2 regions of the Shewanella aegiceratis genome follow, and region 1 is predicted to be linked to the other one. Evidence: predicted binding sites of a transcription regulator. Region 1 holds the regulator's gene; the other holds the start of a gene.
What was found. The regulator sigma-54, encoded in region 1, starts transcription at its own class of promoters, with help from an activator protein. The targets are predictions, from matches to a motif close to GTTGGCACGNNNNTNGNNT.
Positions count from the first base shown of each region.

Region 1 (4,498 bases):
ATCGACGATGACGACCTGACGCTAGACCCCATGCACCTGCGCGCCCGCAAAGGCATAGGCTACCTGCCCCAGGAAGCCAGCATCTTCCGTAAGCTCTCGGTGCGAGACAACATCATGGCCGTGCTCCAGACCCGCAGCGATCTTAATAACGATGGCCGCGAAGAGGAGCTGGAACACCTGCTGGAAGAGTTTCACATCACCCATATCCGTGACAGCCACGGCATGGCGCTCTCGGGCGGTGAACGTCGCCGGGTGGAGATCGCCAGGGCGCTTGCTGCCAACCCTAAGTTTATTCTTCTCGACGAGCCGTTCGCCGGTGTCGATCCTATCTCGGTCATCGACATCAAGAAGATCATCGAGCAGCTTAAGAATCGCGGCCTGGGGGTGTTGATCACCGACCATAACGTGCGCGAAACATTAGACGTCTGCGAGAAAGCCTATATCGTCAGCCATGGTAATCTGATCGCCGAGGGCACACCCGCCGAAATCTTAGACAACCAGCAAGTACGAGCAGTGTACTTAGGTGAACAATTCAAGCTATAGTTAATCTTATAATGGGGCCACAGAGGAAATACCATGCGTTAATTGTGGCCTTAGGCACTATCCGATATATTTGTCCGGCACATATAGCCAGAGCTTTCTCATTTTATAATTAGAAACAAGGGAATAGCAGTACGATGAAAGCGTCACTTCAGCTCAAAATGGGTCAGCATCTCACCATGACGCCCCAGCTACAACAGGCCATACGTCTGTTGCAGTTGTCGTCATTAGAGTTGCAGCAGGAGATCCAGCAGGCATTAGAATCCAACCCGCTACTGGAGTTGGATGAAGAGCAGGAGAGCGCCAGCATCGAGCTGCAAGACGATAGCGTCAGCGACAGCTTCGACAACAAGTACGACGACAAGATAGAGCTGGATTCGAGCCAGGATAACTCAGGGGTCGAGACCTCAGACGCCCTGACTCAAGACTCAATGCCAGACGAGCTGCCGGTGGATACCACCTGGGATGAGGTCTACACTGCCTCGCCAAACTCAAGCTCGGGCGCCATGCGCGACGACGACATGCCTTTTCAGGGCGAGACCAGCGAAGGTCTGTATGAACACCTGGAATGGCAGAAGAACCTGACCCCTTTTTCCGATAACGACCTGGCCATCGCCACCGCCATCATCGACGCCATCGACGAGCGCGGTTACCTGACCCAGACCTGCGAAGATATTCTCGAGGCCATGGGCGACCCAGAGATCGAACTAGACGAGGTCGAGGCGGTGCTCAAACGGGTACAACACTTCGACCCTATTGGTGTGGCGGCCCGCGACCTCAGCGAATGTCTGACGATTCAGCTAGCCCAATACAGCGACGACACGCCGCACATCGCCAACGCCCGCATGCTGATCAAGGAGCACCTGGATCTCATCGCCGGACGCGACTTCCGTCTGCTGATGCGCAAAACCAAGCTCAAGGAAGATGAGCTGAGGGATGCCATAGCCCTGATCCAGACCCTGAATCCCCGTCCCGGCCTCGCCATCACCGCCAGCCGCGACGAGTACGTGATCCCGGATGTGACCGTCACCAAGAAGAAGGGACGCTGGGTAGTCGAGCTCAACCCAGACAGCATGCCCAAGATCAACGTCAACCAACAGTATGCCGCCATGGCCCGCAGCACTAAGAGTCAGGCGGATGGCCAGTTTATTCGCGGTCACCTGCAGGAAGCCAAATGGTTCCTCAAGAGCCTGGAGAGTCGCAACGAGACCCTGCTCAAGGTGACCAACTGTATCGTCGACTTCCAGCAAGGTTTCTTCGAATTTGGCGAAGAGGCGATGAAGCCCATGGTACTTAACGACATCGCCGAGGCGGTGGAGATGCATGAATCCACCATCTCGCGTGTGACCACGCAAAAATATATGCATACCCCGAGAGGGATCTTCGAGCTTAAATACTTCTTCTCCAGTCACGTCGGTACCGACGATGGCGGAGAGTGCTCTTCAACAGCAATACGTGCCTTCATTAAGAAGCTGGTTGCTGCGGAAAACCAGAAAAAGCCATTGAGCGACAGCAAGATGGCTCAACTCTTGGCCGAACAGGGTATTAAGGTGGCTAGACGCACCATTGCCAAGTATCGCGAGGCAATGCTTATACCGCCCTCGAATCAGCGCAAGAGCTTATAAAACAAACCTGGAAACTGGAGGACTATCTTTATGCAAATAAACCTGACTGGGCACCATATCGAGATCACCCAATCTCTACGAAGCTACATCGAAGAGAAATTCACAAAGCTTGAACGTCATTTCGATCAGATCAATAATGTGCACGTTGTATTAAATGTCGAAAAGTTGCAACAGAAGGTTGAGGCAAAGTTACATCTCCGTGGCGGAGAAGTGTTCGCAACATCCGAACATGCGGACATGTATGCCGCGATAGACTCCCTGATTGACAAACTCGATCGTCAGGTCATTAAACACAAAGAGAAGCTTACTAAACATTAACGATGGAACTGAGTACCATCCTGCGGCCGGAGTGCACCACCTGCGCCACTCCGGGCAGTAAGAAAAAGGTACTGGAGCTTATCAGCGACTTAGCCGCTGTCCAGTACCCCACCCTCTCCTCTCAAGAAATATTTGAAAGCCTTCTGGCTCGAGAGAAAATGGGCAGCACAGGTATAGGCAATGGTATCGCGATTCCTCACGGACGGCTGACTAACATAGATCAACCCGTGGCCGTACTGGTGAAATGTGCTGAACCAATCGCATTCGATGCCATTGACAATCAGCCCGTCGATATCCTTTTTGCGTTATTGGTGCCCGCAGATCAATGCGAGCAACATCTTAGCACCCTGGCCGCTATGGCCGAGAAGCTCAATGATAAGGCGATCATGAAGCAGCTAAGAAAGACACAAGATGAATCCGAACTCTATCAGGTGATCACCCAATGAAATTGGTTTTGGTATCCGGACGCTCAGGATCGGGAAAATCCGTCGCACTCAGGGTCCTAGAAGATCTAGGCTACTACTGTGTCGACAATCTGCCCTTGCAGATGATGGAGTCCCTGCTGGAGCAGCTCAAGGGACGCAGCGATCTCGTGGCCATCAGCGTCGATGTGCGCAACATGCCCAGCGAAGAGATCCAGCTGGAAAAACAGCTGGCCAAGCTCCCCAAAGATACCGAAATCTTAAGTTTCTTCCTGAACTCCAGCGACAATGTGCTGCTCAAGCGCTATAGCGAGACCCGCAGACTACACCCGCTGTCACGCTCTAAGGTCTCCCTCAAGGAGGCAATTCAGCTCGAGGGCAAGTTGCTCGACCCCATCGCCAAACTCGTGGATCACTATATCGACACCTCTAACCTCAACATCTATGAGTTGAGCGACAAGGTGCGCGAGATCCTGCTGGGCACGGTCGACAAGGAGCTGGTGATCAACTTCGAGTCCTTCGGCTTTAAATATGGCATGCCGACCGAAGCCGACTTCATGTTCGACGTGCGCTTCCTGCCCAATCCCCATTGGGAACCTGAGCTAAGGCCTCTGACCGGCCTGGATGAGCCAGTGCAGCAGTTTCTGAGTCAGCAGCCACTGGTCAACAAGTTCATCTGGCAGATCGAAAACCTGCTGGAAACCTGGTTGCCTCACCTGGAGCGCAACAACCGCAGCTACCTCACCATCGCCATCGGCTGCACCGGCGGCCAACACAGATCTGTCTATGTGACCGACCAGCTCGCCAAGCTGTTCAACAAGGGCAAGCATAAGGTTCAGGCGCGCCACAGAGAACTAAAGCATGACTAAGTTGGCTCGCGAGCTGACCATCTGCAACAAGTTGGGCCTGCACGCCAGAGCGGCGACCAAGCTGGCGGTGCTCGCCGCTAAGTTTGACGCCGAGGTCACCCTGATCCAGGGCGATAAACAGGCCTCCGCCGCCAGTGTACTCGGCCTCCTGATGCTCGAAACCGGCATGGGTAAAACCATCACCATCACCAGCGAAGGCAAAGATGCCCAGGCGGCCTTAGATGCCATCAGCGCCCTTATTGACGCCAAATTCGATGAGGCCGTATAATCGGCTCGCTTTGCGGTGCCCGCTTAATTTCGTCCTATACTTATCATAGACTTACAAGCCTACCACCCAAGCCGTTCAATCAACTGCCAAAGGAGGAGCTATGCCGATCGAAGTGTTAGATAGTGAAACCACAGATCAACGCCTTAATCAGCTCACTCAAGCCTTAGGCAGCGGCATGTTTGTCCATGTGCGCAGCATGCTGCACGACATGGCCGCCTCTGATATCGCCTTTATCCTGGAATCTTCGCCGCCGCGCACCCGTCAGGTGCTCTGGCAGCTAATCGATCAACAGCACACGGGGGAGATCCTCGACGAGCTGGGCGAAGAACTCAAAGATACCCTGATCACCCAGATGAGCCCCGAGCGCGTCGCCAAGGCAGCCGAAGGCATGGACACGGACGATCTGGCCTACATACTGCGTAGTCTGCCCGACAGCGTCTTCAATCAGGTGTTGCA
Region 1 is NZ_CP080416.1:3,886,226-3,890,723, forward strand. Features, by position in the region: gene lptB (LPS export ABC transporter ATP-binding protein) at 1-543, shown strand, start outside; gene K0H80_RS16880 (RNA polymerase factor sigma-54) at 678-2,165, shown strand; gene hpf (ribosome hibernation promoting factor) at 2,196-2,483, shown strand; gene ptsN (PTS IIA-like nitrogen regulatory protein PtsN) at 2,486-2,929, shown strand; gene rapZ (RNase adapter RapZ) at 2,926-3,774, shown strand; gene K0H80_RS16900 (HPr family phosphocarrier protein) at 3,767-4,042, shown strand; gene mgtE (magnesium transporter) at 4,143-4,498, shown strand, end outside.

Region 2 (4,498 bases), 300 kb from region 1:
GTCGTTAGTCCGGCAGTCGTTAGTCCCGCAGTAGTGAGTGAATGACCGTAAAACAGATAACGAAAAGCCAGGCCGAGTGCCTGGCTTTTTTATCTAAGGGGGAGCTTATTGCTTAGCTTATGCCTCTAGCGCTTCGCTCATTCTTTTAACGCTTCGCTTATGCCCTTAACGCTTCGCTTATGCCCTTATCGCTTCGCTAATGTCAGCTCGACGAAACGCTTGATGATGGCGGCGTTGGCCAGGATACGCTGATCGAAACTCTTCTGGCCTGGGGTCTCGCTACAGACGCCGACACTGGCGCCCAGTCGCACCAGGAAGGCCTCGAAGGAGAGGTCGAAATGGTTGAAGATGATGCCATCTTGCACCGGACAGTCGTCGATCAGTCCGTCCTGGGCGATGGGGAAATAGTGCCCCAGGGCGTCGCGTAGTTCGCGGCTGAATTGGCCTGGATGCTGATTGGCCTCGAAGGAATAGATGTAGGTGTCTGTGAGCAATACATCTTCATGACAGGTGAGGATGCCATCTTTACTGGCGGCGGCCAGCAGCTGAGAGTGAGCCAGTAGTATCTCACCCTCGCTCGAGGTGTCTTGATTGCTACGGCCACGGCCGTTTTCTAACACGAAGCCACGATTCGGGTTTTGTCCCAGCTTATTGAATCTATGGCCACGCTTGAAACCTGTGGGGTTCACCAGTGGCAGTAGGCTAAGGTTGATCTGGCCGAAGAGTTCGGGTTCCAGTTCGTTGAGGAAGTAGAGCAGTCCCCAGGGGCCGGCGGCCTCTTCGCCATGAAAGCCGGCGCTGATCAATATCGAGGGCTGATCCGCCTTCTGCGCCGGCGACTGATACAGTTCCAGCGGATGCGGACCGGCATCATCCAGCTTGCGTGCCTGTAGCCCGAGGCGGCTGGCTTGCTCTTCTAAGCGGGCATAGAAGCTGCTGATATCATTGCTCTGACAGCTAAAAATATCGCTGTGCCAGGTGAAAGACTGGAAGGGATCGCGGCTAGACATAATGGGATTCTAAAGTAAGTGATTCGGCGTGATCATGATAGCAGTTTGGCCATAAAGATAAATCAATTTTATGCCCGCCATCAGGCGCTTAAGCCAAGTTTATCTGCCGGTAAAAGGGCATAAAAAATCCGCCTTAAACGGCGGCTTCTTCGAGCGTTAATCCAAGCTTAGCGGCAAGGATTACAGGCTTACAGGTTTTAGCACAGTTCGAACTCGGCTTTGTGAGTGGTGCGAGCCACACTCGAAGCTTCTGCTGTCTTCAGTGCGATATAAGAATCGAAGAAGTCGTTTTTGAAAGCCATAAAAAAAAGCCGCCTCATGGGGCGGCTTCTTCGAGCAATGATCCTGGCTTAAGAGGCGAGGATTATAGGCTGTAGTACAGTTCAAACTCGGCTGGGTGAGTGGTGCGAGCCACTTTCTCTGCTTCTGCAGTCTTCAGAGCGATGTAAGAGTCGATGAAGTCATCAGAGAATACGCCGCCTTTGGTAAGGAACTCACGGTCTGCATCCAGGTTCTCAAGTGCGTTCTCAAGAGAGGTTGCAACCTGTGGGATCTCAGCCGCTTCTTCCGCTGGCAGATCGTATAGATCTTTGTCCATGGCTTCGCCTGGGTGGATCTTGTTCTGGATACCGTCAAGACCAGCCATCAGCAGTGCAGCGAACGCCAGGTATGGGTTAGCCGTTGGATCTGGGAAGCGAGTCTCGATACGACGTGCCTTAGGGCTTGGTACTACTGGGATACGGATAGACGCAGAGCGGTTACGTGCCGAGTAGGCCAGCATGACTGGTGCTTCGAAGTGAGGCACAAGACGCTTGTACGAGTTGGTGCTTGGGTTAGTGAAGGCGTTAAGCGCGCGAGCGTGCTTGATGATACCGCCGATGTAGTACAGAGCAGTCTCACTCAGACCCGCATACTTGTCACCAGAGAAGAGGTTAACACCGTCTTTAGCCAGTGATTGGTGAACGTGCATGCCGCTACCGTTGTCGCCAACGATTGGCTTAGGCATGAAGGTCGCCGTCTTGCCGTAAGCGTGGGCCATGTTGTGAACCACGTACTTAAGAATTTGGATTTCGTCAGCCTTTTCAGTCAGCTTGTTGAAGCGAGTCGCGATCTCGTTCTGACCGGCAGTCGCCACTTCGTGGTGGTGAGCCTCAACCACTTGACCCATCTCTTCCAGAACCAGACACATGGCGCTACGAAGATCTTGTGAAGAGTCAACCGGTGCTACTGGGAAGTAACCACCTTTCACGAATGGACGGTGACCTGTGTTGCCGTCTTCGTAGTGAGTGCCTGAGTTCCAAGCCGCTTCTTTAGCGTCTAGCTTAACGAAACAGCCAGACATGTCGGTACCGAATTTAACGTCGTCAAACAGGAAGAACTCTGGCTCAGGACCAATGAGTACGGTATCGGCGATGCCGGTAGAAACCATGTACTCTTCGGCTTTCTTAGCGATAGAGCGTGGGTCGCGGTCGTAACCAGTCATAGTGCCTGGCTCAAGAATGTCACAGCGGATCAGGGCAGTGGTTTCTTCGGTGAACGGGTCAAGAACGAAGGTCGTTGGGTCTGGCATCAGTACCATGTCAGACTCGTTAATGCCTTTCCAACCAGCAATAGATGAACCGTCGAACATTTTACCGTCTTCAAAGAAATCGGCATCAACCTGGTGAGCAGGAATAGATACGTGCTGCTCTTTACCTTTAGTATCGGTAAAACGCAAATCAACAAACTTAACTTCAAGTTCTTCTAGTTGTTGTAAAACTGATTCAACTGACATTCTAAAGTCTCCGAGTAGAGTAGAGGGGATGCCCTTCTTATATCATTCAGCGTTGCGACCAACGCGGTTCTGGCATGAGTAAAGCTAGACTCGTGCCAAAAGTTTAACATATTGATTTTTATGGGAACAATAAAGAAGGTAGGTGGCGGGAATCTCGTTATTGCACCATAACGGTGCAACAGATGCCTCTTGATGGTGCGTTCACCAATATGGTGCGCACCAATATAAACATGACTATTCATAGCTGACTAAAAAATAATCCTGTGCGAGAGCCCCTCGCTAGAGTAGAATGGCACGTTTTTTATTGCAACAGCTATTATTAGGGCTGTTATCAATACCCTATTTTTTCGATGGTAAGAGGTTTATCCGTGTTAGAGAATTTACGTAACATCGCCATTATTGCACACGTTGACCATGGTAAAACGACCCTGGTTGATAAGCTGCTGGCACAGTCTGGAACCCTTGAGACTCGAGGAGAGGCCGCTGAGCGGGTGATGGATTCCAACGATCTTGAAAAGGAACGTGGAATCACGATTCTGGCGAAGAATACTGCCATCAAGTGGAACGATTACCGTATCAACATCGTTGATACCCCTGGCCACGCCGATTTCGGTGGCGAGGTAGAACGTGTACTTTCTATGGTTGACTGTGTGCTACTGCTAGTTGATGCGGTCGATGGTCCAATGCCACAGACACGTTTCGTGACTAAGAAAGCCTTCGCTCAAGGCCTTAAGCCTATCGTAGTGATCAACAAGATCGACCGTCCGGGTGCGCGCCCTGATTGGGTTATCGATCAAGTATTCGACCTGTTCGACAACCTGGGTGCTACCGACGAGCAGCTGGACTTCCCAATCGTTTATGCGTCTGCACTGAACGGTTTCGCGACTCTGGATCCTGAAGAGACTGGCACAGACATGACGCCACTGTTCGAGACCATCGTCGAGAAAGTATCTTCACCTGACGCCGATGCCGAAGGTGCCTTCCAGATGCAGATCTCTCAGCTGGACTACAACTCATACGTGGGCGTTATCGGCGTTGGCCGTATCAAGCGCGGCAGCGTTAAGGTAAACCAGCAGGTTACCGTAGTGGGCGCTGACGGCACCACACGTAACGGTAAGATCGGCCAGGTACTTGGTTACATGGGTCTGGACCGTCACGAAGTGGCTGAAGCTAATGCCGGCGACATCGTAGCGATCACAGGTCTTGGCGAGCTGAAGATCTCTGACACTGTATGTGCCGTGGGCAACGCCGAAGCCTTGCCACCTCTGTCTGTTGACGAGCCAACATTGACCATGACCTTCCAGGTAAACACCTCGCCATTCGCTGGTAAAGAAGGTAAGTACGTGACTTCACGTAACATCCTTGAGCGTCTGCAACAGGAACTGGTACACAACGTGGCACTGCGCGTCGAAGAGACAGACAGCCCAGACCGTTTCCGCGTATCGGGCCGTGGTGAACTTCACCTGTCTATCCTTATCGAAAACATGCGTCGTGAAGGCTACGAGCTGGCCGTATCGCGTCCTGAAGTTATCGTTAAAGAGATCGACGGCGAGAAGTGCGAGCCATACGAGACGCTGACCGTTGACGTTGAAGAAGAGCACCAAGGTGCGGTGATCGAGAAGCTAGGTACCCGTAAGGCGGACATGCGCGACATGCAGCCAGACGGTAAAGGCCGTGTGCGTATCGACTTCATCATTCCTAGCCGTGGCCTGAT
Region 2 is NZ_CP080416.1:4,185,732-4,190,229, reverse strand. Features, by position in the region: gene K0H80_RS18210 (N-acetyl-ornithine deacetylase) at 186-1,010, opposite strand; gene glnA (glutamate--ammonia ligase) at 1,375-2,784, opposite strand; gene typA (translational GTPase TypA) at 3,153-4,498, shown strand, end outside.
Region 2: a site for sigma-54 is predicted at 2,866-2,884, ahead of glnA (glutamate--ammonia ligase). Genes of this name have one in related genera too.